One region of the Longicatena sp. 210702-DFI.1.196 genome, then DNA from elsewhere that is predicted to be linked to it. Evidence: predicted binding sites of a transcription regulator. Region 1 holds the regulator's gene; the other holds the start of a gene.
The links. The regulator Rex, encoded in region 1, represses fermentation and respiration genes when NADH is low (regulators of the CRP and FNR family bind a similar motif). The targets are predictions, from matches to a motif close to GTGAANNNNTTCAC.

Region 1 (13,100 bases):
TAACCCGGATATTCTCCGCGTAATAAGACATCGGAATAAAAGTATAAACTCATCTGCATCTGCTGGGTGTTGGCAAAGACATCCTCTGGTTTACAGCTTGCCGGATATAAGGCATCATCCCCCAACATCATTCCAATCTGCAAGGAAGGATCAAGGGCGTGGGCAAGTTGTGTGGCTTTAGCACATGCCACAAACTGATGGTGCGTTGCCTGATATTTGGCACTTTCCCAATCTTCATAACCATCCTGCACCATTCCCAAACTGGCAAACTCTCCCCAGCCCTGTAAAGAGTTGATCTGGTTCAATAGGATCCAATAACGTACTTTATTATGATAGCGTTCAAATAGCACGTTACAATATTTCACAAAGAAATCAATCATTTCAGGGGCATACCAACCCTTATACTTGGTAATCAGATGAATAGGCATTTCATAATGTGAAACCGTCATGATTGGTTCTATACCATTTTTCAGCATCTCATCCAGCAAATCATCATAAAACTTTAAACCTTCTTCATTTGGCTGTTCTTCATCTCCGTGTGGAAAGATGCGTGTCCAGTTAAAGGATGTTCGAAAACAGGTAAACCCCATTTCTTTCATCAATGCCAGATCTTCTTTATACGTATGATAAAAGTCAATGCCATGCCGGCGTGGATAATAGCCTTTGGTATCCGCTAATGCTTCTTCTATCTGTTTGGCAGTATGAGCAAATCCGACTACCTTATGGCGATCATACTGCTCTGGAAGGATTTCAATATCCGCCATAGAGGGTCCTTTCCCATCAATGTTCCAAGCGCCTTCTGCTTGATTGGCCGCAATGGCACCACCCCATAAAAAGTCTTTCGGAAATCCTGTAATTTTACGTTTCATCTTATTTCTCCAACTTACGATACAGACGAATCATGCTTTGTACCAGATTTACTTCACTGTTGATAGTCATCAGCGTATCCTGTGCATGGGTGAATAATAAGGTTGTCTGCAGCTCTTCTTCATTGATTGAGCTTTGTATCATATCCGTTTGAATAACATGTGCTTTCGTGATTTCTTTCTTTGCCTGCGTGATCTTGTCTTTTACTTCTTCTTCACTTTTATCATCTAACAGATCATTGATTGCTTCATTGAGCAAATTCCAACAATCACCGGCATGCAGAATGATCTGCATCGCAGCACTATTTAATTGTTCAATCGTTGTTTTATCCATAATAAACCTTCCTTCTTATGCATTGTTTGTTTCCTGTCTTGCGTTTTTACGTGCTGCTAATTTTGCTTTTTGTGCTTCATCCTCTGCTTCTTTCTGTACACATTGCTTATCGTATACCTTAAAGAATGGATAATAGATGATCCAGGATAAGACGAAAATAAATAAGGTAAAGATCAATCCAACCATACCTCCTACAGCATAGGAACAAATAGGTCCAGTCAAATACCAGAAGGAGAATAAAGTCGTTACTTTAGGCAATAAATCAAAATATAAGGCAAACCAGGTCAAGGCCGGTGCTAGTAAACCAATGATCCACATCGGTACCATCAGAATCGGGTTAAAGGCGATTGGTGCACCAAATACCAATGGTTCATTGATGTTACATAAGTTTGGTACCAGACTGGCTTTTCCGATGACCTTACACTTTTTCGATTTTGCCATAAACAACATCATAAGACCTAAAGCCAAGGTACAGCCGCCTCCACCAAGCGTAAAATAATAAGATACTCCATCCGCATTGATAACACTGGCAGCATTTCCGGCTGCTACCGCTGCCTGATTCGCCGCAATTCCTTGCAGGATCAATGCCGACTCAATCGGATAAATGACCCAGGTAGAAATACCAAACGTGTATAAGAAGGTATATCCAACAAAGTATAAGACTACAAAACCAAGGAAACTGTCACCGGCTTTTAAGATTGGTGAGAATAATGTATAAATGCAATCAAAGATACTGATATGGAGCTGGAAAGTAAAGAGCCAGCCAACAAATAAAATCATCAGTATCGGAATTAATGTATCAAACCATACGGTGATAAAATCTGGAATAGCGCTGTCTTCCTTAAAGAAGGAATGAGTAGAAAAAGCATTCATCACAAAACCGACAAACAAGCCGGCAATCAATGCTGCAATCATACCGCCATTTCCTAAAGTAGAACTTTGAAACAAAATATTTCCTGCCTCATCAAAGGTTGGAGATACTAACATCAAAAAGAATCCGATACCAGCCAATCCTGCTTCTTTTTTCGTTTTATTATGGCGTTTCTTTTCCATCAGCAGATATGGTACTAAATATGCTAAGTATAAGGATAATAAGCCCAGGGAAAAAGTAGAAAGTGGGCTAAAATCCGGAAATCCTTCAATCAAGCCGCCAAAAGCGGTCAATACGGTCGTAAATGAACCAATAAAAATCATAGGCATCGCAGTCAGGATAGCCTCCTGGACAGAGGCAATCCACGGATTTCTTGCGAGCTTATTCATTCTCGGTGCGAATTTATCTGTCATCCAATCCATGAATTTTTTCATATGTTTTCTCCTCGTGATTCTATTTCTTAATCACCTTTTACAAAATAACCGCTTGCTTAATTTAACATGCTATGGCAATCTTATCCAATGTATATAGTTCATCAGGGAATTATTTCTAACGTATCTGCTCATAAACATTCCTACGATACCATCGTTTATTAAGCAAGCATTCTACCATTAACGTTCATGCGTTTTCTCATCTTTTAGAAAAGGTAAAGCAAAATCAAGAACGGCATCGCCATCCAATTCCCCATATGCATCTTTGGGGATAATCTGAACAGGAACACCAAATGGATCTGCAATATCCTCTAAATCATGCAGCATGTAGCTAAGATGTGGTCCTACCAACAATAGATCAATATCTTCAATATAATCCTCTACAACAGAGTCACTTCTAGCTTTTACGCCAATTTCAATATTGCGAGCTTTCGCTGCCTGGCGAATGTTTTTGGCCATGAAACCGCTGCTCGCACCGGTGCCACAAACTAATAAAATGTTCTTCATGATCTTCTCCTTTATAATTATGAATGATTTTTATCTGGATTGGTGTTATGATATAAGAGAGATGTATCAAAGTATTCCCGTACTTGTCTGAAGTCATATTCAGCGACGATATATCTCTTTTTCATATTTGCCAATCACATAACTGTCCTCCTTTCCTTATCACACCCTCAGTATAGCGAACACAGTATAACAAGACAAATCAGAAAAGTTCCGTGCAGTAGGAACTTTTTTAATTTGAGCAAAGATTACTTATACTTTATACTTATCGTGTACATATATAATGATGAAGAGTATCTGGGGGCCTTGCATAGGAGAGTGAATAGACATATGAAGGATAATATCTCAATCTTGTTAGACTATCTCTGGCACCATTATGAACATTGGGTAGCTGCCGGTGAGCTATCTTCACTGCTTCATGTTTCCACACGTCAGATACGTAAATATGTCAGTTCACTAAATGAGAATGAAACAAGTCCTTTAGTAATATCATCAAATAAAGGGTATCGATTAAACAGTGCTCAGCAATATTTAGCTTATCGGGAAAAAGGAAGTCAAAATGTGGAAACCCCGCAAACACGGCAAAATCTGATCATTCAAAAACTTATTTCTTCACAAGATGGTATTGATCTATTTGATCTAGCGGATGAATTATTTGTAAGTGAGTCTACGATTGAAAATGATATTCGCAGTATCCGTAAGATTGTTTCTAGCTGTAATGTAACCATACGCAGAGATCATGATTTGTTATATTTAGAAGGCAGTGAAAAAGATAAACGGCGATTAATGAGCCGCTTAATTTCCAGTGATACGTATGATAATTTTGTCTTAAAAGATGAAGTGCGTTTATTGACTTATCATTATCATTTTTGGGATTTCCGTAAAAATCTTGCCGATATTTTTTCACGCAATAATGTATTTGCGAATGATTATACACTAAATAATACGGCATTGCATCTTATTGTCATGATTGATCGTATCCGTAATGCCTGTGAGTTAAATGATCAAGTCGATTTCACACCGTTTCTTGATTCACAACAATATCTTGTGGCACAGGAAATAAAACAGTATATTGAGAAAAACTATCAAATCCATATGAATGATGCTGAAGTTTATAATTTGACGCTTATTATCTCGAACAATACAACGATGATTGATTATTCTTTTATTAATGGCTCTAATATTTCATCTTTTATTGAACAGAAATATATTGATATCGCCCATGCCGTGATTCACAATGTTGAAGAGCGCTATTTACTGGATGCCTTTGATGAAGAATTTATTGCGAAATTCACCATCCATGTTAAGAATCTGTTTAATCGTGTTGCACATAACTATTATGCCAAAAATCCATTGACCGCTAAGATCAAGGCAACGTATCCCTTGATTTATGATATTGCCGTTTATATTGCCCAACAGTTTAAAGAAAATTATGATGTAGTGTTGAATGAGGATGAAATTACCTTTATTTCTTTTCACATCGGCAGTTACTTTGAAAACAATGTGCAATCAAAAAACAAGTTAACGATTCTCTTTTTATATGCCGATTATTACAGCATTCATCAACATACCTTAGAGAAGATCAGCCGTCATTTTGAAGATAAGATAACGATAAAATATGCCGTTTCTATGCCTTCCTATCAGCCCAACATGCTGCATGCAGATTTGATTATTTCAACAGTAGAGGCAAGATTTCCTCAGCCATATGTGTTAATTCATGCATTTCTTACAAATAAAGATATGGCCTTATTGGAAACTACCATTTCTAAGATGTTATCCGAAAAAAACAAACAGAAGCTGAAAGATTTTCTATTTGATTTATTTGATCCTCGCTTATTTTATACGGATGTTCACTTAGATCGTACCCAGCTCATTCAAAAGCTTTGTAACGATGCGATTGCACTGGATTATGCCGAAGCTTCCTTTACACAGGATGTCTTTGCTCGTGAGCATATGTCAAGCACCGCCTTTGAGGACGCTGCCGTTCCTCATTCACTTGGTGATAACGCTAAAAAAAGCTTTATAAGTGTCGTCCTTTGTCCAGATGGTATGCAATGGGGAGTGCATGAGGTGCATATTGTCACCTTACTAGGCGTACATGATGACAGCAGACAAATATTTGCCCAGATCTTTGATCAGTTGATTGAGATTCTTAGTGAACCGGCTTTTTTAAAAGATCTCATCAACTGTCAAGATTATCAAACATTCATTCGCAAGTTAACTGCTTATATGAATGAGGTCAGTGAATAGAAAAAGCAGTTGCTATTCTAACAATCGTTTGTTACCCTTGTGTTATCGCTTTTCTGATGTCATACTATATCTATATAATTGATAAAGGAGTTATCTTATGAACATCTATGAATTTTGGAAAGCCGTCCTAAAACAGGATGAGCAGGAAATCAGAAACTATTTTCATCAGGATGCGAGGATTTGTTGGCATTGTACCAATGAACTATTTACGCTTGATGAATATATTATTGCGAATTGCGAATATCCGGGAGATTGGGATGGGGTCGTAGAAAGAGTAGAGTTACTTGATGATTTGATCATTAGTGTTACACTTGTTTATCCAAAAGATCAAACTGCTTCCTATCATGTTGTTTCCTTTCTGAAGCTACAACAGGATAAAATTATTTCTTTGGATGAATATTGGGCAGATGATGGCAGTGCGCCGCAATGGCGATTGGACAAGCATATCGGAAAGCCTATCAAAGAATAATTTTTAAAGAAATTGGATAAACGTATTGGTAACGCGAAGAAAGGATACCTTTAAAAAGCTGGACTAACCTATTAAAAAACTCATGAAAGAATAACTTTTGACAAATTGGGCTAACATATTGGAAACCCCATGAAAGAATCACCTTTTAAAAAGGAAAGGCACAAAACCCCAAACAGATAAAAAGCAGCTACAGGAAGGATGCAACCTTCATTCGTTAGATTTTAAGTCTAACTTTTGGAGGTCACATTAGAAATCATTCCATGCAAGCTGCTCTTTTTATGATTTATTTTATAGGCTCATTGTCTTTGTTTAAAAGTTCGCTTAGATTCTTTGGCAATTGTTCAATGAAGGATGCCAATGGCACGATTGGTTGAGGTACACCTGGTGAAAGTAATTCTTTATCCATCCAAACAACATCCAACCACTTGTCAAATTTATAGCCGGTATGAGGAAATCTAGCCACTAATTGAAATCCTAACCGCTCATGCATACGCTCACTTTTCGGATTGGGAGAAGTGATACAGGCATATGCATGATGTACCTGCTGTTTCTTTAATAAAATAAATAATACTTTATACAGCATACTGCCAATACCTTTTCCATGAACATCCTTATTGACATATACGCTTAATTCCACATCCCATTGATAAGCCGCACGCTCCTTATAACGATGCGCATAAGCATAGCCTAAAATATTTCCTTCCTCTTCATAGACCAGATATGGATATACCTGTTGTATCACTTCCATACGTTGTTCAAATTCCGTAAGGGAAGGCACTTCATATTCAAAAGTTGCACTATCATGCAATACATATTCAGCATAAATTGCTAATATGCTTGCGGCATCCTGTTTTGTTGCTAAACGTATCATATTCTGTTCCTTTCTTACCCCTTTGTATCATCTATTGTAAAAGAAGACCTTCACATACCCTGTGAAAGTCTATTCTACGATTAGAAAATCAAATTTCTTGGTGTACGTGGGAATGGCTCAACATCACGAATATTCTGCATGCCTGTTAAATACATCAGCATACGGTCAAAGCCTAAGCCAAAGCCGGCATGTTTACAACCGCCATAACGACGCAAGTCCATATACCATTGTAAGCTGTCAGTTTCCATACCCATTTCTTTCATACGCGCTTCTAGCACATCATAACGCTCTTCACGCTGACTTCCGCCAACCAATTCGCCAACGCCTGGCACTAACAAATCACATGCCGCAACCGTCTTATTATCTTCATTGACACGCATATAGAAGGCTTTGATATCCTTTGGATAATCAATCAAGAAGACCGGGCCATTGACTACTTTCTCACATAAGTAGCGTTCATGCTCACTCTGCAGATCCATGCCCCATTCGATTTTGTTATTTTCAAACTTCACATCGGCTTTCTTTAAAAGCTCAATCGCCTCCGTATAAGTCATACGCTTAAATTCACTGTTACGTACCTTGGTGATACGTTCAATGCATTCCTTATCAATCATGCTGTTAAAGAATTTCATTTCTTCCGGTGCATTTTCCAAGACATAATCAATACAATATTTCACCATATCTTCAATAAGATCCATATCATCCTCTAAGTCCGCAAAGGCAATTTCCGGTTCAATCATCCAGAATTCACTGGCATGACGTGTCGTATTTGAGTTTTCGGCACGGAAAGTTGGTCCAAAGGTATACACATCTCGAAAAGCCATCGCAAAGGATTCTACATGCAATTGTCCGGATACCGTTAAAGAAGCGTGTTTCCCAAAGAAATCTTCTTCATACTTTTGATCTTCACGTGTGGTAACTGTAAAGGTTTCTCCCGCACCTTCTGCATCATTGCCGGTAATGACTGGCGTATGTACATAGACAAAGCCCTGGTTCTGGAAGAACTCATGGATGGCCATGGACAATACAGAACGCAGACGGAAAATGGCATAGAAGGAATTCGCACGAGGACGCAAGTGTGGTATCTCACGCATATACTCAAAGCTGTGACGTTTCTTCTGCAATGGATAATCACGATCACAATCACCTTCCAAAACAGCCTCTGTTACTACAATTTCAAATGGCTGTTTACCATCTGGTGTTAATTTTAATTTCCCGGTTACGGTAATAGCTGCGCCGGTAGGATATTTCTCTACTTCCGCGAAGTTTTTCAATTCCTGCATATAAACTAATTGTGCATTGCGGAAATACGTACCATCATTTAATTCGATAAAGCCTAATTTACCGCTGCAGCGATTTGTACGTATCCAACCTTGCAGCTGTACATATTCCAAGCTGTCTAGTTCTACATGAGATGCGCTTAATACGATTTCATATAGTTCGCGAATGGTCATAAATTCAAACATTTCATTTCCTCCTTTTATTCATTAAGGGAACAAAAAAAACGTTCCCTTTCAGGAACGTAAGTTAGTTACGCGGTGCCATCCTGATTCCTGTCAGAAATACCTCTGCTGACAGACATCTTGCTTATCGGATCTTAACGCCATCCTTTCGCGGAATCGTCTACTCTATTCTCCGATTCAACTCCACAGGTGTTCTCCGCTTGCTCGTATGCCTCCGGCTTCCACCATCCCGGATTCGCTATGCATCGTTAGCAGGCATCGTCCTGTTTCAACGTTCTACATTTAAACTGTTTGTTTCAAAAACAAGTTCCTGTATAGATGATACCACATCTACGCTCTTTAATACAACCCCTTTTGGAATTTGTATATGCACATGGGTAAAATCGACCAAACCTGTGATGCCACAGGCAATTAAACGATCTACCGTCTGCTGAATATTTTCACTGATGGCTAAGATGGCGATACGGCAGCCATCCGGAATGCGTTGTTCCAGCTCACTGATATCATATACCGGAATACCGAAACGCACACCCTGGCGATCAGGATTAATATCAAATGCACAGGCAATCTCACCTACAACATAATCCCATTTATTATACTTCATCAAAGCGCGGCCCATATTACCTGCCCCCACCAAAATGATCTTCTCATCGAAATCCATGCCAAGCTGCTGGTTGAATATTTCAATCAGTTTATTGACATCATAACCATACCCTTGTTTCCCCAGATTTCCCAAAAAGGAAAAATCTCGGCGAATCGTCGTTGGTTCAATATTCACAACACTGGCAAGCTCTTTGGACATGATCCTTTCCACTCCTGAGCTTTTCAGTTTCCGCAGTGCTTTCAGATACACCGGATAGCGCTGCAACGTAGCCTTTGGCACATTTTTCTCTGTCATGTTCATCACCTCTGTTAGTATACCACAAATTTTTTTAATTGTGAAGAATTTGTCATTTTGAACTTTTACGGCTTGTACGTACTGTCATACGTATCTCATAGTGCTAATAAAAAGAAGCAAGAAAACTTAGCTTTCCGATATATTATGATGAACAATGCAAGCCTTGCTGCTTATGCATGTCTAACAATAAAGCAAGCAAATGTGGCTGATATGGGATGAAGATTCCCTGTTTGCACATCAGATGCACAGTTTCTAAATCTGCCCAACAAACACCACTGACCTCCTCCTTTTGCAATGTCAGATCTGCTAATCCTCCGGCATAATCAATGGTAAAGAAATCTACTAAGGAATGTTGTCCATAGCTGCGCAAAACCGGCTTACGTTGTTGAAAATCCATATAAATGCCTAATTCTTCCTGCAACTCGCGCTGTGCACATTGCCGGGCATTTTCTCCACTAACAGCACTTCCGCCTATGCCAAAATCCCAATAGCCGGGAAAGCTTTCTTTTTGATCTGAACGTTTTTGTAACAACAGACGACCATCTTTACCAAGAATCAACAGATGAATGACCAAATGGTAATCTCCTATTGCCATCGCATCTCCACGCTTTACCCTGCGTCCAGTACAAATGCCATCTTGTGTATAGATATCCCAGTATTCCATGATTCTTTCCTCCTAACCTTCTGTGATTGCTTTATTGGCTGCGTGATTGATTATGCGCTTGCTCATCACGTGCTTTTCATGTTTTTAATTATATCTTTTTATTCTTTAAATCATTGATCAAGTGCTTTACAAATGCTTACCCGGTACATTCTCCTTTTTCATCATTCACATTCTTTCGCAAGCCTTGTCACGATGGTTTGTATCCGCTCATCATCCAACTGTTTCAAGGTATCCTTAAAGAAAGCCGGATAGGCATCATAGCTTTGATAGTCATCGATCGGTATCCAAACCGCCTCCTCTAAAGGTGTTTTAAGAAATGGCTTTTTTAAATCCTCTTCATGCACAGGTTCTACCAGATAATAAAAGGATACCTCATGATTATTGCCAAGATCTTCTACATCAAAAAAATTCTCATGGATGCATACCAGTCGTTTAACACGAATAGATAAGCCTATTTCTTCCTTTGTTTCCCTGATGATTGCCTCTTCTGCAGTTTCCTGAAACATGATGGCACCTCCCAGTGAATACATAACTTCTTTACCACCTTCCGCTAATCTACCTTTCATCATCAGCACTTTGCCATCACGAACCAAAATCGCACCTGCTCGTAACCGAAAGGTTCCCTTTTCACTATCATAACAATTATCCATAAGCTCATCTCCTTTTTAGCTATGTTAAATATCCATAGCATCAAAAAACTCATCTAGTCTATCCAAAATACTATTCATTATGCCATTGCTTGCTCTAAAACAATGGATATGAAACACATATATTGAAAAAGAATGTGATACCTTATATATTATATTACTTTATATGAAAGAATGTTCAACTAGTAAATACTATTACAAGATAAATTCATAAAATAATATCCATGCGACTAGAGATTTTCCCATACAAAAACCCCCTTTACTGATTTGTCCACAGTTCAGGGGGTATATCCAATATTCGGTTTATAAACGTTTCCTCAAGACTTTTCCTTCTATGCGTCCTATCTTTCCAATTCCATGCCAGGATCTGCAGTCAAAGCAAAATCTCCACGCTCTCCATGCTGATAAGCGATGGTACCTGCAACACCGATCATTGCTGCATTATCCGTACAACAAGACAACGGCGGTATGATAAAGGTAACCTCTGGATACGCCTTAGCCATATCCTCACTGATCTTCTTACGCAAACAAGAATTCGCCGCAACTCCACCTGCCAACAACATTTGTTTAGGGTGATACAGCTCCAAAGCTTTCCGTGCTCTTTCCAATAACGCCTCAAAAGCCGTTTCCTGATAAGAAGCAGCCAAATCCTCAGGCAGGAATGTTTCATTTTTCCGCTTACAGCGATCAATAAACTGCAAGACACTGCTCTTTAAACCGCTGAAAGAAAAATCCAATTCATTCTCTGTTTTAGGCTTCGCCAATGTATAAATAGCTTTGCCATCCTTTGCTATCTTATCCACATAGACACCACCTGGATAAGGTAAGCCTAATACACGTCCAACCTTATCACCGGCTTCACCAATTGCATCATCTTGCGTTGTGCCTAAAATTTCAAAGCTCCATTCATCCTTCATATAAACAAGTTCCGTATGTCCACCTGATACAACTAAAGCAAGTAAAGGAAATGCAAGCTCGGTAATTAACTGATTCGCATAAATGTGGCCGGCAATATGATGTACGGGAACTAATGGCTTATCATATGCCCAAGCCAAAGTTTTCGCCGCCTGAACACCAACATGCAAAGAACCAACCAATCCCGGTCCCTGTGTAACCGCGATAGCATCCATATCCGCTACATCCATGTTAGCTTTCTTCAAAGCCTCTTCAATAACCATTGAAATATTTTCCACATGAATACGACTGGCAACCTCCGGAATCACACCGCCAAAATCCTTATGAACATCAATCTGCGTCGCCACCACATTTGCCACGATTTCCTTCGCATTCTTAATGATGGCAACCGCTGTTTCATCACAACTTGATTCAATAGCCAATATATACGTGTCTTTCATATACAATTTCCTCCTAACGCCTTTATCAGAAAATCCGCATCCTCACCATTATCCTGATAATAAGCTTTACGGACATTCACTTTGATAAAATCATAGTGCTCATACAATTTATGAGCAGCTTCATTTGAAACGCGTACTTCTAATGAGATAGTTTCACACTGCTCTTGATTTGCTGTTGCAATCATGACATCCATCAGCAAATGCGCATACTGCTGTCCACGATAAGCCGGTGCAACAGCAATCTTCGCCAACTGACATGTTTCAAACGTAATCCAGAAATCAATATAGCCAATGATCCTATCGTCTACTTCTAACACATAAACATGAGCAAACGGATTCTCATGTAATTCATATCGATATTGTTCCTCTTGCCAAGGCAAGGGAAAGCATTCACTATCCAATGCCGCAACCGCTTCAATATCCTCCACTTGCATTTTACGCAGCATACTACTTCACCAAATACGCATCATTTTCTTTTAAATATCGCGGAGTTAAGGTATGTACATTGTCAATGCGACGCGCTAACGGACGCAATGCCTGGAAATTTTCCACAAAATCCACATCTTCGTGAGCAAGATCAATCAATTCCGTTTCCCCAACTACACGAACATCCTTGTCCTTCAGATACGCTTTCACCTCATCCAGCGTCATGATACCCTCATCCAAAAGGAACTTTCCTTCATCCAATAACGCCGTATACGCACGTGAACTGCGCGCATCCAGCATTACAAACGTATGTGGATGCATACCTGCATACAGCTGCAACGTACTGATGCAATATAAAGGAATATGTTTTCTAGTACATAAAACCTTAGCCACCGTCATCGCAATTCGCACACCGGTATAGCTGCCCGGACCATCCGTTATCACAACTTCATCAATATCATCCGCTTTCCAATGCGCTTCCTCCATTAACGCAATAAGCGCAGGAAATAATGTTTCACTCTGTCGTTTCCAACACTCCTGTGCAAGACTTGCCACCACGTTACCATCTTCCAGTAACACAAAGATCAAATGCTTATGCGCACTGTCCATACATAATGTTTTCATGCTAATGCCCTCTCTATCTCTTCATATGCTTTGCCAATACCCTCAATGATGAACAAACGAACTTCCTCATCAATGCGACGTATTTCGATACGCAAACGTTCTTTCGGCAATTGTTCCTCAATATAATGTGGCCATTCCACTACACAAACGCCATCATCCTCAAAAATTTCCTCAAAGCCCAGATCCTGTGAGATGCCCTCTAAACGATATGCATCAATATGATACAAAGGCATTTTTCCATAATATGTTTTCAAAATGGTAAACGTTGGCGAATTAATGACCTTCTTCACACCCAACGCCTTACCAATAGACTTTGTCAAAGTTGTCTTACCGGCGCCTAAATCGCCACTCAATGTTAATAATGAACCAGGATGCAGCAAATGCCCGATTTTTTCACCAAGCTGTGCTGTTTCCGCTAATGAATGCA
Region 2 (17,488 bases), on a different contig from region 1:
AATTTCACCGCTTAATGCAGGATTATATTGTTCTGCATACGTCTGCATATGATTCTCAGGACGAGAAACTACGATGCCATCAACATAAATACCAGGAATCTTTACCTTACGTGGATCTAAGGTTCCATTTTGCACAACTTTTTCTACCTGTAGTAAAACAATACCACCGGAATTTTTCGCAGCCTGTGCAATTGAAAGGGAATCCAAGGTTGCCGCTTCTTTCTCCATCGTTGCATTTCCATCTTCATCACAATATGTCGCACGAATCAAGGCAACATTCAATGGGAAAGACTTATAAAGCAGCCATTCTTCTCCATGCAGATTTACCAATTCTACTAAGTCATCTTTTGAGCGCTCATTCATCTTAGCCCCTTCGATACGAGGATCAACGAATGTCTTTAAACCAATCTTTGTGAAGGTACCAGGACGATGTCCGGCAATATCACGGAACATCAAAGAAATCGTACCTAAAGGTAAGTTATACCCTTCTACCTTATTTTCAAATACCAATTTCTGCAGCTTAGGAATCAATCCCCAATGACCACCAATGATACGTTTTAACAAACCTTCATGTCCCAACTTATTCAAGCCAAGCTTATCTGTTCCATCACCGATACCGGCGGAGAACATGATGGTAAGATCACGTGGATGACCACTTTTTAGAAAAGCTTCTTCAATTCCTACAGAAAATTCCTGAGGATGACCGCAGCCGATAAAACCACCGATACCGATATTGGCACCATCTGGAATCATGGAAACTGCCTGTTCAAGACTAATAACTTTACTCAACTTCATAACCTCCTTTGTATCTCTCATGGTTTTACTTTACCACAAGGAAAAGCGTATACCAAGAGATACGCTTTTTGAAGATGCATTATTATTTGTTAGAGAATGTTTTTTCTTTTACTTTTTCCAAGAAACAAGTCATACCATATGTCTGATCTTCAGTAGCGAAGCAGTTAGAGAATTCTTCCACTTCAATAGCGATACCACCATCGATATCCGTCTGTAAACCATTATTGATAGCTTTCTTAGAATTTGCAACAGCGATTGGTGCATTTGCGGCAATACCTTTCGCCATCTTCATTGCTGTAGCCATCAATTCTTCAGCAGGAACGATTTTGTTTACCAAACCGATTTCAGCAGCACGAGGTGCTTTGATATTTCTTGCTGTATAAATCATTTCTTTGGCAATGCCAACACCAACGATACGTGCTAAACGCTGTGTACCACCAAAGCCTGGAGTAATACCCAAACCAACTTCTGGCTGACCGAAAACAGCATTTTCGCTTGCTAAACGAATGTCACAGCTCATAGCCAATTCACAGCCACCACCAAGAGCAAAGCCATTCACTGCCGCAATAACAGGACAACGGAAAGCTTCGATGCGACGGAATACTTCATTACCGAATTTACCGTAAGCAGCAGCTTCTTCAACGTTCTTTTCTTTCATTTCCGCGATATCAGCACCTGCAACGAAAGATTTTTCACCAGCACCTGTGATGATCAACGCATAAACATCTTTGTTAGCTTCAACTTCATCTAAAGCTTCATTCAATTCTGTTAATACCTGTGTACTTAATGCATTCAATGCTTTTGGACGATTAATGGTAATGGTAGCCACATGTCCTTCATAGTTTACTAAAATAGTTTCCATGTTTATATCCTCGCTTTCTTAAAAAAGTGAATCCACAATTTCAATGGATATAGAAATTATAGATTCACTCGCTTTATCATACGTTTCGAACTTATTTTGTATAGTCGTAGAATCCTACACCAGTCTTCTGACCCAATTTGCCTCCACGTACCATTTTTCTCAACAGTGTACAGCAACGATATTTAGAATCGTGAGTTTCATTGAACAATACGTCCATGATAGCTACTACGATATCCAAACCGATCAAGTCACCTAAAGCTAAAGGTCCCATAGGATGATTAGCTCCCAGTTTCATAGCAGTATCGATATCTTCTACAGAAGCAATGCCTTCCTGCAGGATCGTAGCTGCTTCATTGATCATAGGAATCAAGATACGGTTAACAACGAATCCAGGACCTTCTGCAACTTCAACAGGAGTCTTTCCTAAAGATTTAGAAATTTCGATGATAGCCTCTTTTGTTTCTACTGGAGTATTGATACCAGAGATAACTTCAACCAGTTTCATACGATCTGCTGGGTTGAAGAAATGCATACCGATTACTGGGTGTTTGATACCTTTTGCAATTTCTGTTACTGATAAAGAAGATGTGTTTGTACCAAAGATACAAGATTCTTTACAGATTTCATCCAATGTAGAGAACAGTTCTTTCTTTGTTTCCATGATTTCCAGAACAGCTTCTACTACTAAGTCGCAATCAGCCAAATCTTTGTATTCGCCAGCCTTCAGGTTACCTTTGATTTCAGCAGCTTTATCAGCTGTCATTTTTTCTCTGGTTACCAATTTGTCTAACTTTTTACCGATCTTGTCGATTCCGCCCTGTGCCCATTCAAGCTTAATGTCACATACAGTTACATCATAACCATTTGTAGCAAATGCGTTTGCAATGCCCTGGCCCATTGTTCCAGCGCCGATTACACCAACTTTTTTCATGTTCATTATCTCCTTTTTACCTTTTTTATCTCATATAACAGAGGGGATAGAAATATTTTCCTATCCACCTTCTGCGTATGATTTTAATTATGCTTTTTTCGCAGCGATGATTTCTTCTTTCAGAAGAGGTAAGATTTCTTTTACATCACCGATGAAGCCCATGTTTGCAATAGAGAAGATTTCAGCCTGTGGATCACGGTTGATAGCGATGATCATATCTGATTTTTCCATACCGGCAACATGCTGACAAGCACCGGAAATACCACATGCGATGTACAGAGAAGGACGTACGGTCTTACCCGTCTGGCCTACCTGAATGTCTTTTGATGCAAAACCATCATCAACAACGGCACGGCTAGCACACATTGCACCGCCTAATTCTTCTGCAACTGCTTCTACCATGTCTAAGCAATCTTCAGCACCACGACCGGCACCTACTAAGATATCGCATTTTGTAATATCGATACCTTCCACAACCTTAGCGATTACTTCTTTAACAACAACTTTTGCGTCTGTATCTTTGAAATCAGGTGTAAATGCTACAACTTCACCTGTTCTTGCAGTATCCACTGGATCCATGCTGAATACGTTTGGACGAATCGTTGCCATCTGTGGACGAGTGTCTGGACAAACGATTGTACCAAACAGGTTACCACCGAAAGTAGGACGTGTAACTAATAATAATGCTTCACCATCCGCAACTTTTTCCTGATCGATTTCAATCTTTGTAGCATCTGCAGTCAAACCTGCATTCAAACGAGCAGCAACTCTTGGAGCTAAGTCACGGCCTAATACCGTAGCACCAGTTAAGAAACTGTCTGGTTTATATGTTTCGATAATCTGTGTTAATGTATCAGCATAGAATTGTGTAGAGTAGCCTTCCAGTAATTCATGATCTGCAACGATTACTTTATCAGCACCGTGTGCGATAACATCGTTTGCTTTATCCGTTACGTTGTGTCCTAACAGAACACCAACAACCTGGAATCCCATCTGAGGAATTGATGCTACCAATTTTCTAGCTTCAGAAATTAATTCGTATCCGACGTTGGCAATTTCACCATTTCTCTGTTCAACGAATACGTAAATATCTTTGTATCCTTCAAATTTAGCCATTGTTTTCTCCTCCTATTTCGTAATGATCTGCTTTTCTTTCAGTGTTTTAGCAATCAGTTTTGCTGCATCAGCTGCTGGCATATCGTAAGTTTCCGTTTCAGCCGTAACATCTTTTGTAAATGTATGGTGAACCTTAGTAGGAGAACCTGCCAAACCTACTTTTTCAGCAGGGATATCCAAATCAGCAAAGGTCATGATCTTCACTTCTTTGCTGAAGGAATCAACGATATCATTACAGTTCATGTAACGAGGAGTGTTCATTCCACTTAATGTTGTTAACAGACATGGAAGCTTAGCTTCAATAATTTCTTCAGTATCTTCTAATGACTTACGAACTGTAACACTCTTATCATTTACTTCCATGATCTTATCCACGTAAGTAACCTGAGGAATATCCAGACGTTCTGCTGTCTGAGGACCAACCTGTGCAGTATCACCATCAATTGCCTGACGTCCGCCGATGATCAAGTCATAACCAACTTTTTCAATGGCAGCAGCCAATGTACTAGAAGTAGCACATGTATCCGCACCGGCAAAAGCACGGTCAGTAATCAAAATACATTCATCAACACCACGGCCATACAGTTCTTTCAGCATGCCGTTTGCCTGAGGAGGCCCCATAGAGATAACCGTTACATGAGCACCTGTTGCCTCTTTAATTTTCAATGCTTCTTCAACACCAGCTAAATCATCTGGGTTGATGATACTTGGTACACCAGCACGAATCAGAGTACCTGTTACCTTATCGACACGGATTTCAGTTGAATCCGGTACCTGTTTTACAAGAACGATAATTTTCATGATCTTCTTCCTTTCCTTTTATTATTTCAACATCTGTCCAGAAATAACCATACGCTGTACTTCAGAAGTACCTTCGTAGATTTCCGTAATTTTTGCATCACGGAACATTCTTTCTACTGGATAATCACGTGTATAACCATATCCACCCATCAGCTGGATTGCTTTTGTCGTAACTTCCATGGCAACTTCAGCAGCAAATAATTTTGCTTCAGCAGCTAAGTATGTGTAAGGTTGTCCGTTTTCTTTAGCCATCGCAGCCTGATAAACTAACAGACGAGCTGCATCTGTTTTTACCTGCATATCAGCCAACTGGAACTGTGTGTTCTGGAATTTAGAAATAGGGCGACCGAACTGTTTACGTGATTTCACATAAGGAACAACTTCATCAATTGCACCCTGAGCAATACCTAATGCCTGTGCAGCGATACCGATACGTCCGCCATCCAGTGTCATCATGGCAATCTTGAAGCCTTTACCTTCTTGACCTAACAGCTGATCTTTGCTTAAACGCACATTGTTAAAGATCAATTCACTAGTAGCACTACCACGAATACCTAATTTCTTTTCGTGCTGTCCTACTGTAAATCCTGGCATACCTTTTTCTACGATAAAGGCAGAAATACCATGTGTTCCCTTAGACTTGTCAGTCATCGCAAAGATTACATATACATCAGCTTCACCAGCGTTTGTAATAAAGATCTTTGTACCATTTAAGATATAATCATCGCCATCTTTTACAGCAGTTGTCTGCTGACCAGCAGCATCCGTACCGGCATTTGGTTCTGTTAAACCGAAAGCAGCCAGTTTCTTACCTGTACATAAATCAGGCAGATAACGGTTTTTCTGTTCTTCTGTACCAAATGCAAAAATTGGCCAAGTTCCCAGAGAAGTATGGGCAGATAATACAACACCTGTAGTACCACATTTCTTGCTCAGTTCTTCAACTGCCAGAATGTAGCTCAGGTAATCTGCACCTGCTCCGCCGTATTCTCTTGGGAATGGAATACCGAGCATTTTGCACTCTCTCATTTTTTCAACGTTTTCACGTGGGAAACGTTCGTCTTCGTCGACTTCTGCTGCAAGAGGTTTGACATCTTTTTCAGCAAACTCAGCGAATAGTTTCTTCATCATTTTGTGTTGTTCTGTTAACATGAAGTCCATAAGTGTTCTCCTCTCCTTGAATGTTCTTGAACTAATAGGATTCTTACATGCGCCTATATATAAATAATGTATATAACAGGCGGTATCCCGGCGTTTCGGGAGCCATAATCCATATATAATTTTATCCCTCTTTTTTCCTTTCGTCAACACAATTGTTAAAATTTTAACAAGTTTTAACAGAAACAAAAAACCCGTTTCATTAGCACCCTTTCTTCCTGTATTATCCTTACCTTTCCTGCTTACCATCCCTTTCTATTCATGAAAAGAAAAAATCTTGTATAAGTAGGTCATATCCTTGGCTCTTGATGTACACTTTAGTTAAATGCTTATGCTTTGAATCTAATCTTTTTTGGGAATTCTTAGTATTGTAGTCAAGATGCATCAAAATGATAACGTTTCCTCCTACTTATAAAGGGACAACATCCTAAACTTACAACACCCAAAAGTATGCATACAGAACTTATTAATTTTTTCACAAGCTGTTGACATCTGTATCCTTTTTCGGTATCATATTCATGTATGAAGTTAGTATTCATATCAAGAAAGGTTTCGAAAAAGAAAGACAGGTAGAGAAAATGAAAAAAACTTATGTTGTTAGCGCTAAACGTAGTGCAATCGGTAGTTTTCTGGGTTCTTTAACAACAGTTAAACCAGTTGATTTAGGTGCTACTGTTGTCAAAGCATTACTGGAAGACGCACACGTTGCCCCTGAAAATGTTGATGAACTGCTGTGTGGTAACGTATTAAGTGCAGGATTGGGGCAGAACATCGGCCGTCAGGTTGCATTGGCTGCTGGTATTCCTGAATCTGTTTGTTCACATTCCGTTAACATGGTATGTGGTTCCGGTTTACGTACCGTAATGGAAGGTGTTATGTCTATCCAGACTGGCTTCAATGATATCGTTGTTGCTGGTGGTGTAGAAAGCATGTCAGGTGCTCCTTACCTAATTCCTGCAAACACTCGTACAGGAAACAAAATGGGAGATTTCAAATGTACGGACCATATGATCTACGACGCATTAACTGATGCTATGAATGGTATTCACATGGGTGTTACCGCAGAAAATATTGCGAAAAAATATAACATCACTCGTGAAATGCAAGATGAATTCGGTTATGCATCTCAACAGAAAGCAATAGCTGCTGTTGATAGCGGACGTTTCAAAGATGAAATCGTTCCAGTAGAAGTAAAACTGAGAAAAGAAACTGTGATCTTTGATACTGACGAACATCCTAACCGTAAATCTACTCCTGAAAAAATGGCAAAACTTCGCCCAGCTTTCATTAAAGATGGTACTGTAACAGCTGCTAATGCATCTGGTATCAATGATGGTGCAAGCTTTGTATTATTAGCTAGTGAAGATGCTGTAGCAAAATATAACTTAACACCAATTTGTGAAGTTATCGGTATCGGCCAAGGTGGTGTAGATCCATTGACTATGGGCTTAGGTCCTACTCCAGCAATTCGTCATGCATTGAACTATGCAGGTCTGAAACTGCAGGATATTGAATTAGTCGAACTGAATGAAGCATTCGCAGCACAGAGTTTAGGTGTTATCCATGAATTAGTGGAAGAACACGGTATCGATCGCGAAGAATTCATGAACAAGACAAACGTAAATGGTGGTGCCATTGCACTGGGTCATCCAGTAGGTGCATCTGGTAACCGTATCTTAGTAACATTGATCCACGAAATGATCAAACGTGATGCAAAAGTTGGTTTAGCATCTCTGTGTATCGGTGGCGGACAGGGTACTGCTGTTATCGTAAAACGTCCTTAAGAAATAACGCAAAACATCGGTGTATTTACCGATGTTTTTTTTGTATGTACTTCTATCATACGTTCGTATGATTAAATACTGTATTGAGACTTGTTTATGCCCTTTCTTCAATCCCTGTATCTGCTCTTTTCATCCCGATAAAATAAAAAAATGATGTTTCAACACCATCGACATATAGTTTAAAGATTTTTTTCTCTTATTTGTATTCATATAATACCATAAATTCATCATTTTTTCAAGACTATACCTCGCTTCCTATTTGTGATAAAACTCTTTACATGAAAGGAAGTGATCATCAATGCATACGACATCTCAAGCTTTATCCGTCAATCAAACGCTCAATCAACAACTTCAATCTTATGGATACCATCTGCGTGCAGAAGATATGACAGCCTTAAAACAAAGTGTGCAGCATGCTTGTAGCGCTTTTGACTTGGTAGAGAGTGACTATCACATCTTATATGAGCTGATAAAAGCGCTGGCTGCCTCCCCTTATGCAGATGCAACACGATATTTACCCATGCTTCATGATGCCATATTTTCCTATTATCAATTACGCTCTTTGTTTTCCTGGCAAGTGAATGATGCCACCATACTGCATACCCTGCTTACCTTTCATATGCAATATGGAACATTTGATAAAGTCCTTATAAAACGGTGCTGCAAACAGCTAAAAATACGAAAATGAGCTCTAACATACAAACACAAAAAAAGAGTAGCGACCAGCAACAAGAGCGTCTGGAGTTACTTAAACATTTGATTCAGCTTTATACACACCATAACAGTAGCTGTGTTCCTCGTCACGTAGCAAACGATATGCTTATCAGCATTACTTATATAGCCCATCATGCCACAGATGATGCATCTTTAAAAAAACGTTATGTTCATGGTTTACAACAGTTAGAGCTTTTATGCCATGCTTGCAAACACCGCTTAGCAAAAGTCCAGCTCTATGCCGAATGGTACCCAAATGAACGTCTGCGTTATCTCCTTACCGATTTTTTTCCAACCTATCTCAAACGTTTATCATCGCCTTATGCTCCTTTGTTGTATGCTTTTGAAAAAGAAGATATCGATTATCCATTGCTAGATGGTTTGCCTTTGGAGCATGCAATGTATCATTTACAGGGAATTGATTTAATTTCTCATTATCTGGAACAACTATCTTATGAAGTAGCCTTTCTGAAACCTTTTTATCAAGAACTTCCGATGATTTATAAGCTTTATCAAATGCAGCGACACGTTTCTTTGTTTGAACTAAATCAGAATCTGGTGGAAGTCTTATTGCCTCAAGTATTGTTACATGTATACCTGAAACAATCTTATGGAGTTCAGCTGGATGCTGCTGCTCTTGATGCTTTTAATAAAAGGTTATCCATAATGCGACCACAGGAGCTTTTGCAACAAATGTATCTAAGCTTACAGCCATATCTTGACGAGGATGTATATGTGTATGTGTATGCCTATTTTCCTATTCTAAATCAACGACTGCAAAACGATATGGAAAACCATGCAGAACTTTTTATTTTTGAGGATAACACGCCAAAACAATATACCTTACAAGTAATGACCGCTTGTTTAAATAGTGAATTCACACACCATCAAGAAGTCTTATCTGCTATGACATCGACTACTGAAAAAATACATTATTTTCGAACGCATTTGCATAATTTCCAAGATATGATCGAGATTTGGGATAGTTATATCTTTTCTTTGGAAGAATTAACGGTATTATTTCAATCGTATACTCCTATGGATTTCGCCATCTTCTTGCGCCATCATTATGCTGAGCAATTTGTCTTTACCGCTTGGGTAACACTTGATGAACTTTTACTGTTGCCAGCAAGTGCAGATTGGGAAGAAGCTTTACATATGGTCCTATCAACATTGTCGAAAAAACAACAGCATATTCTTGAACAATGGATGAATTCTATCAAATTACAATACTGAACAATTGCCTGTTATTGTCTAAAGAATCGTTATATTACTAGCTCTTATTATGAAAAAGGTGTATCCTAATGAAAAAAGAGGAAGTACTATGAAGAAACATCAGCAAGTTATAAAAATTCTGATCTTGACTCTATTTGTCATCAGCATGTTGTATCTTACTTTAAAAGATGATTTGCAAGATATTTTACAATTACTGCAAAACCTCGATTTCTACCATTCACTCTTACTGATCACGGTAAGTTTTATTACTTGCATATTAGGCGGTGTCATCATTGGTATGTTAGGACATAAAGCACAAGATGATTATCGTTTATACAATGGCATTTCTAATGGTCTTGTTTCTTTGTTTCTGATGAATGTCAGTGCCTCTGCGTTTGCTAAAGCAGCACAAATGGTCATGTTCAAGATGAAAAAACTTAAAGCAGATGTTGCTTGCTCTATCTTGGTCATGGATCAGCTGCTTTATCAGATATCTTATTTATTACTTGCTGCATTCGCCATCGCTATCAATTATGATTTTTTGGTGAATCAGTTTATGAAAGAAATCCCCTTTGCCTTTATCGGTTTTCTGATTGGTTTTATACCGCTCATAGCTGTATCGCTGCTTTTCTTTTGGCCCTTTTTGCAGCATCTTCTCATACAGATATTGCTCTGGTTTATGAAAAAGCTAAACCTTCATGTTACGACTGCTTCAATCGAAATAAAACTGGAACAATTTTGCAAATCTTTACAAGCAGTGAATATTTTATATGTACAAGATCGAAAACTGCTATTGCGCATCCATCTAGTAAATACATTACGTTTAATACTACGCCATTCGCTGCCTATCTTAATCGCAATTGCCTTGCATATAGAAGTCAGTCTATATGATATCCCCTTGTTTTTCAGTGCCTCTTTCTTTGTCGATCTCATTTTATCTTCCTTGCCAATCTACGGCAAACACGGTGTAGCAGAAACAACATTTGCACTCATCTTTACTCCTATCGTTGGTAAAGTCAATGCAGCTGCTATGATGTTGTTATGGCGAGTTATCACCTTTTATACCAACACCATTCTGTGTGGTATTTATACGATAGTCACTCCCGATATTAATATTCAGGAACTAAAAGCGCAAAAAGCCATAACAAAAGAATCAGATAAAAGATAAGTTATAGAAAAGAAAAGTCTCTATAATATAAGTACCCTGCTGGCTTTAATCCGTGTTCCTTATTTTTAAAAGACTTTTCCTTTATGAAATCTTTAGCACATAGAAAATAATATATGTATCTCATATACCACCGTGCTTATGATCGTCTGATGTAGTATGTAATATGCCCTATGATATGGATTGAATCATTAAACGGATAATTTCATCATCGCATTCTTTCATGCCATCGCGTGCTAGTTGACCGATGCCTTCCATGGTTTTTTCGATAGAGTCACCCACAATGCCCTCTCCGCGATAAAATTGTTTTCCTTCTTTATACATTGCATACCCTAGGATTCCGGCATCTACTGCTGAAGCTATCTTCGCAGCACAGCTTGGTTTAGCTCCATCACAAAGCATTCCACTCGTAATTGCCAAAGCATTTACGATCGTATGACAAATATGCTCATAATCACCACCAAGTAAATATGTAATACCAGCTCCAGCACCAGCTCCGGCACTGACAGCACCGCAATAAGCCGATAAACGCCCAATAAATTGTTTTTGATAAAGCGTTGTCAGATTACTTATGATCAAGGCACGCATCAATTGTTCATGTGAGCTATGCAATTCCTTAGCATAAACCAAAACAGGTAAAGAAGCAGTCATCCCCTGATTTCCACTCCCTGAATTGATGATGACCGGAAGTTCACAGCCACTCATACGCGCATCACTGCCAGCTGCCGCCATTGCTCTAGCTTTAACCTCTACCGCAGTTCCATATGTATGTAATAATACATTTCCAATACCTGCCCCATAATTTCCCCGCAAACCTTCATTGGCAATAGCTTCATTATACGCAATTTGACGTTCTAAGATTTCTTCTACATCTTTAACATCAACAGACATTGCGAAATCATAGATTTGTTTCATCTGTAAAGAATAACCGGTTTCTTGTTGCAGTTCATCTTCTTTTTGATAAATAATTGCTTCATCATGTTTGATGAGAACAACATTCGCATGTGTATTACGTATATGTACAAGTGCATGATGTTTCTCGCTAAATACCTTTACAATAAGTTCCAAAGCACAGCCACTCTGGATACGATGAAGCTGCATATCTACAGTATCCAGAAATTTTTCCATTTTTTGAATATCCTCTGTTTTGACCTTAGAAATTACCTGTAATTTTTTATCTGGATCTCCGGCGCAAATACCGATGGCTGCTGCCGCTAAGATGCCCTTTCGTCCATTGGTATTTGGTACTGTTACACTTTTAACATTTTTGATGATATTGCCACTTGCATATATTTCAACATGTTTCACATCTTCCTGTAAAGTTTTTTGGGCAAGTGCTGCCGCATAAGCGATTGCTATTGGCTCTGTACATCCCATGGCCGGTACCAATTCTGTTTTTAGAATATTAATATATTTCTGATACATACTGTCTTCTTTTCGCATATCCCTACTCCTTGTTGACTTTCCTATATACTTAGTATATCATGTCTTTACATATAGTAATAATTTATATATTTTATACTTCAATTAAATATTTTTTATGGAGGACATATGGATTTCAAGCATCTTAAGACCTTTGTAACAGCCGCACAATTAGAAAGCTTTTCCAAAGCAGCGCAAGCCCTAGGCTACACACAAGCAGCGATAACAATTCAGATACAACAACTGGAAGAAGAATTGCAAACCCATTTATTTGAACGTTTTCCTCGTCACGTATCTTTAACGGCCCAAGGAGAATTATTTCTGCTCCATGCCAATGAAATCTTGCAAGCAAAAGATGCTGCCTGCAACGCCATGAAAACGCAAACACAGCTCACCGGAACATTACGTATAGGAATGATAGAGAGTATTTGTTCTTCCATATTTCCTGTCATCTGTAAATTGTTTCATGAACGCTATCCCGGTGTTTCCTTACGTATTGAAACAGCTTCGATCGATCAATTACTGGATTATATGAATCATAATCAGGTTGATTTGGTATATTTAATGGATCAACAGCTGCAAGATGGGGCATGGATCAAAGTTTTAGAATATCCATCTGATGTTTTATTTGTTGCCCGTTACGATCATCCCTTATGTCAAAAGAAAACAATAACCTTAGCTGATATCTTATCAGAAAAATTAATGCTTACGGAACAAGATGCCAGTTATCGCTATGCTTTGCAGCAACAGGCTGCCCGAATGGGACTAACCGTAAAACCATTTTTAGAAATCGGCAATACTGCCTTTCTTGTAGATATGGTAAAACAAGGCCTCGCAATCTCCTTTCTTCCCCGCTTTAGTGTAGAAGAGGAATTACAGAAAGGTGTTTTAAAAATACTGACGCCACACGATTATCATCTTCAGGTATGGCAACAGGTGTTTTATCATCGTAATAAGTGGCTAACATCACAGATGCAGGCAATGATTCAAACAATAGAAGAAGTAATTAAAAATTAAAAGCTTTTTATGAGTTACTTGGATGATGCAAGTTAAAGACAAGTAAGCCCTCATAAAAAGCTTTTATGCTATGGAAGAAATTGAATCTTATTTAAAAATGATACTACCTCTTCCCAATAAAGATGTGGTTCTAATAAAGAACTATTGGCATGTCTTCCCTTTGGTAAACGTACAACATGATGCAAAGTAGGACAACTTTTTGCTAATTGTTCCATCATCGTAATGGGAATAAAATTATCACGTTCGCCATGCAGAAACAGCATAGGAACCTTTGCCTGTGCCACATGATCCATAGGACATGCCTGTTTTAATGTATAACCGGCTTTTGCTCTTAAACATAAAGATAAACAAAAAAGCGGTATACAAGGCGGTACGTGAGGCAACATTTTTCTTAATTGATGGGTTAACTGTTCGCGTAAAGAAGTAAAACCACAATCTTCGATGATGACTTTAACACATCCATTGGTTTCATCAGCACACATCATGACACTGGCAGCTCCCATACTTACACCATATAAAGCAATATCGGTAGCGTGATATTGCTGTGTTAAGTATTTGCACCATGCGTGAATATCTAAATGATCCAATGCTCCAAAACCAATGACAGTTCCTTCACTTTTCCCATGCCCACGCAAATCAATCAATAACACGGAACATCCCATACCGTAAAAGCGTTTCGCTGCCGGTATAAGATCTTTTTTGCACCCCATATACCCATGCACCAAAACGACCCATTTTGTTTTGTGGTTTCTGATGATTGTTCCTTGTAACGTTAAATCATCATGACTTTTGATTTGTACATCAATATGTGAAACTTCTTGCTCAAACCATAGATCTTCTGGTTTCTTTTTCCTATGTGAAGCATTTTGGATAATATCAGATTTATCACTCTTTGCATCAAATGCTCGCTGGAAAAAATATCTACCTAAACAATAGGCAGCTACCAACAATATCATCATTATGCCACATCCGATCCACAACCAAAGCATTTCATACATTCCTTTCTTATATTCTCTATGAAATATTTTAACATGAATTGACAAATTGAAAAACAAAATCGTAAAAACAAATGACCTATGATCTATTTTAGTGTATTGTAATCTTAGATAAATTTTTATATAATAAACACATTACGAAGGAGGTATTTCATGATGCGATCCATCAAAAGTTGGCTACATGATCATCCTTATTCCTATGCCCTTTTTTATTTTATTCCATATCTGATAATCTTTGAACTCTTAGAAACTTTTGTCGTTCCGAAATATTATATTCACTGTTTTATCGATGATATGATTCCTTTTCATGAAAGCTTCGTCATTCCTTATTTTACCTGGTTTCCTTTATTAGCAATATCGCTTTGTTATTTTCTTTTTCATTCACGAAAAGAATTTCTTGAGCTTTGTTTTATGATGTTTACCGGTATGAGCATTTGTCTGTTTATTTATATGATTTTACCCAATGGATTAGATTTACGTGTAAATATCACACATACAAATTGGTTAGCAGACATCGCACGATTACTACAACAAATAGATACACCGACCAATGTTTGTCCTTCCATCCATGTCGCAAGCACGATAGCAATCTGTTTTGTCGTCTGTCGCAGCCATCTGTTTCAGCATCCTTTTCTTGTGAAAAGTGCTTGCCTTATAATAAGCGTATTCATTTGTATTTCTACCATGGTATTAAAACAACATAGTTTTATTGATGTTATCTTAGGCTTCGCCTTAAGCAGTTTATTATACTATGTCACCTATCATACAAATTGGCAAAAATACTTTATGAAAACCCCCTTACGCATCCTATTCTCATAGATAAGAACAACAATCGAAAACGATCAATTTTTCGACCTCTTACATCATCGTACGTAAAAACGTATACGACGGTTGAATTCATACAAAACTATGCTTTCATTGCTACTGGTCTAGTAACGATACTCGATCTCTTTTCTTCAAGGTTTTATTAACGTCCCTACAGTGGTCTTTTCACCACCTAATTCTATCCCATGTGTGTCACATGATAAAAAAGATTTCACCATCAATGAAATCTTTTCTTTTTAATCTTCTTCCATAGCATAAACTCAGCAATCTAATTTATGATTTTATGAAATATGCATTTCTTCCGGCTGCTTTCACCTCATATAAAACCTTATCTGCTTTTTGATACAGAATGTTATAATCACAAACATCCTTCGTCATAACAAAGCCCATACTCAAGGTGATATTGGGCAGTCCTTCGATTGTCGTCTGCAGAGCTTTTTGTAATCTTGCACAACCATTCACTACCGCTTTTTCATCTTGTGGTGCCATCAGGAAAACAGCAAATTCATCGCCACCTAATCTTCCTATCAATGCCTTTTCCCCAAATGCTTTCTGCATGACATCTGCGCAATGGATCAATACTTGATCTCCTATGAAATGGCCAAATTCATCATTGACCTCTTTAAAATAATCAATATCTAAAACACCAAACGCATACATGCCTTTATCACGCACTAATTCCAATTGTATTTTCTTTTTAAAAGCAGCTGTATTATAAACAGAAGTCAGCGCATCCATCATACTCTTTTTTTCCAGATTTTCACGTTCTGTTTTTTCTTCTTGAATATCAACAGCACGACCGATGGCATACACCGGTCTATCCATGTCATAAACCACCTTCATTACGACATGAAACCAACGCACTTCCTTGTTGGCTAACTGTATCAAAACTTCACGATCCGTGTCTTTCATTTCCATAATGCATTGGAATAAAGAAGATTCATCCTTTTTCTTGTCTGATGAAATATCTTTTGCGTAATTCTCAATTTCATTTGTTTCAGCTAAGAAATTATGCTTATCCCCTAGCTTTAAAATATCTTTTTCATAGTCATATTCAAAAATTATCTCTTGTGTGATCTTGCTTAGCATCCGATAGCGATTGTTTTCTACTTCAATCTGGCGTTTCATTTTCAATTGGCGATGATAAAAATAACTGAAAACAGCAACAATACAAATGATGATCAACAGCGTTATCACCATACTTTCAATAATATGCTGCTGAATATAATCCCGCAAAGTAAAGGTCGCTTTATCTAGTGAATGCTGATATATATAGGTATTAATATCTTCTTCTTTCAAATTGCGTATGCATTTATTCAAAATACCGACTAGCATATGATCATTTCCATCCACTACACCAAAGCTATAATTTAACATATCTCCTTTTACATCGGCAACACTGATCATAGAACGATATCCCAGCTGATTCATATAGTAGCTGATGGCATAAGAAGAATCAATCATATAATCTGCTTCCCCATCATGAACAGCTTTTAAACAGTCTTGTGTAGAGTTCGCATAGATAACATTGTGTGGATCAATGCGGCTTTTTAAGATTGAAGATAATTCTTTGCGTATCGCCAATTTTTTATTGTCTAAAGCATTTAAATCTGTATTCTTTTGTAAAACAATCTGCAATGGTGCCTTTAAATACGCGTTCGTCACGCTCATCGTGTTTATATAGTTTAAGGAATAATCATAATTGATTGAGGCCAAGATATCAATTTCATGATGCAACATACGTTCTTCATATTCATGATAGTTGTCTACAAACTCATATGAGAACTGCAACCCGGTTTCTTCCTTGATGTCTTCTAGTATATCAATCGCCGTTCCCGTTGCCTTATTACCTTTAACATATTGAACAGGAGCTTGATTGCTCATAATCATCACATGAAACGTTTTTGCCTTTTTAATGTAATCCTTTTCCTGCTGCGTCAGAATAACATGATCCAGTTTTTCCTCAAAATATTTCGTATAGAGCGTTTGCTTTAACGTTGGGTTTATTTCATTTAGCTCTTCCATTCCTTTATTTAAATCATGGACAATCTTTGTTTTCCCCTTGGCTACTGCAAAATACATAGGGTCCGGTGAAAAACGTGCAATAACCCGAAAATCACTGGCTAAGGCGATATCCACACTTAATAAAGCATCTGCTTCCCCTTTCTTTACAGCTTCCATCTGCGCAGTACCGTTATTATAATACTTATAGTTCACTTTTAGGCCATTGGTTTTTACATATTCTTTTAATTGGCCATTTCTAATTTCTGCCTTTTTCTGTAAAGCAATGGTAATCTCTTTGCCATTTGCTAGCGTATAGGAATCTAGCCAGTCATTATCTTTATTCACAGCTAATACATTATAAGCGTAGCCATAACTTTCGGTCGGATAATCATACAGCTTTGCAAGTTCATCACTACGACGCATACTGCCAAGCATATCAATTTCACCCTTGTTTAATTTATCTAGCAATTCTGATATTTGTGTGTCTACATCATCGCTTTTACTTTCAATAAATTCATATTCCCATCCGGTATATTGAGAAAGTTCTTTTAAGTAATCATACATATAGCCTGTATAATTTCCTTTTTCATCTTTCATACTTAAGCCTTCTTGAATAGGAAAGCCTATTTTAATTATCTTAGTACTCGCATGTTGCGTTTTTTGATTATTTGCTTGTAAGGCACC

Region 2: LI241_RS04555 (acetyl-CoA C-acetyltransferase) is a predicted target of Rex. The motif match lies at 6,129-6,142, and genes of this name have one in related genera.

What each region holds. Positions count from the first base shown of each region.
Region 1 is NZ_JAJCPX010000052.1:1,582-14,681, forward strand. It holds gene LI241_RS14485 (glycoside hydrolase family 1 protein) at 1-869, opposite strand, end outside; gene LI241_RS14490 (PTS lactose/cellobiose transporter subunit IIA) at 871-1,200, opposite strand; gene LI241_RS14495 (PTS sugar transporter subunit IIC) at 1,216-2,505, opposite strand; gene LI241_RS14500 (PTS sugar transporter subunit IIB) at 2,683-3,009, opposite strand; gene LI241_RS14505 (BglG family transcription antiterminator) at 3,337-5,256, shown strand; gene LI241_RS14510 (hypothetical protein) at 5,354-5,725, shown strand; gene LI241_RS14515 (GNAT family N-acetyltransferase) at 6,009-6,596, opposite strand; gene asnS (asparagine--tRNA ligase) at 6,677-8,062, opposite strand; gene LI241_RS14525 (redox-sensing transcriptional repressor Rex) at 8,328-8,957, opposite strand; gene LI241_RS14530 (NUDIX domain-containing protein) at 9,100-9,621, opposite strand; gene LI241_RS14535 (NUDIX hydrolase) at 9,783-10,271, opposite strand; gene tsaD (tRNA (adenosine(37)-N6)-threonylcarbamoyltransferase complex transferase subunit TsaD) at 10,610-11,623, opposite strand; gene rimI (ribosomal protein S18-alanine N-acetyltransferase) at 11,620-12,069, opposite strand; gene tsaB (tRNA (adenosine(37)-N6)-threonylcarbamoyltransferase complex dimerization subunit type 1 TsaB) at 12,071-12,673, opposite strand; gene tsaE (tRNA (adenosine(37)-N6)-threonylcarbamoyltransferase complex ATPase subunit type 1 TsaE) at 12,670-13,100, opposite strand, start outside.
Region 2 is NZ_JAJCPX010000006.1:72,014-89,501, reverse strand. It holds gene LI241_RS04585 (acyl CoA:acetate/3-ketoacid CoA transferase) at 1-789, opposite strand, end outside; gene LI241_RS04580 (short-chain-enoyl-CoA hydratase) at 878-1,657, opposite strand; gene LI241_RS04575 (3-hydroxyacyl-CoA dehydrogenase NAD-binding domain-containing protein) at 1,749-2,594, opposite strand; gene LI241_RS04570 (electron transfer flavoprotein subunit alpha/FixB family protein) at 2,676-3,704, opposite strand; gene LI241_RS04565 (electron transfer flavoprotein subunit beta/FixA family protein) at 3,717-4,505, opposite strand; gene LI241_RS04560 (acyl-CoA dehydrogenase) at 4,527-5,666, opposite strand; gene LI241_RS04555 (acetyl-CoA C-acetyltransferase) at 6,242-7,447, shown strand; gene LI241_RS04550 (DUF6323 family protein) at 7,746-8,135, shown strand; gene LI241_RS04545 (DUF6179 domain-containing protein) at 8,132-9,397, shown strand; gene LI241_RS04540 (lysylphosphatidylglycerol synthase transmembrane domain-containing protein) at 9,486-10,544, shown strand; gene LI241_RS04535 (serine dehydratase subunit alpha family protein) at 10,713-11,984, opposite strand; gene LI241_RS04530 (LysR family transcriptional regulator) at 12,093-12,980, shown strand; gene LI241_RS04525 (alpha/beta hydrolase) at 13,049-13,939, opposite strand; gene LI241_RS04520 (phosphatase PAP2 family protein) at 14,129-14,794, shown strand; gene LI241_RS04515 (GGDEF domain-containing protein) at 15,074-17,488, opposite strand, start outside.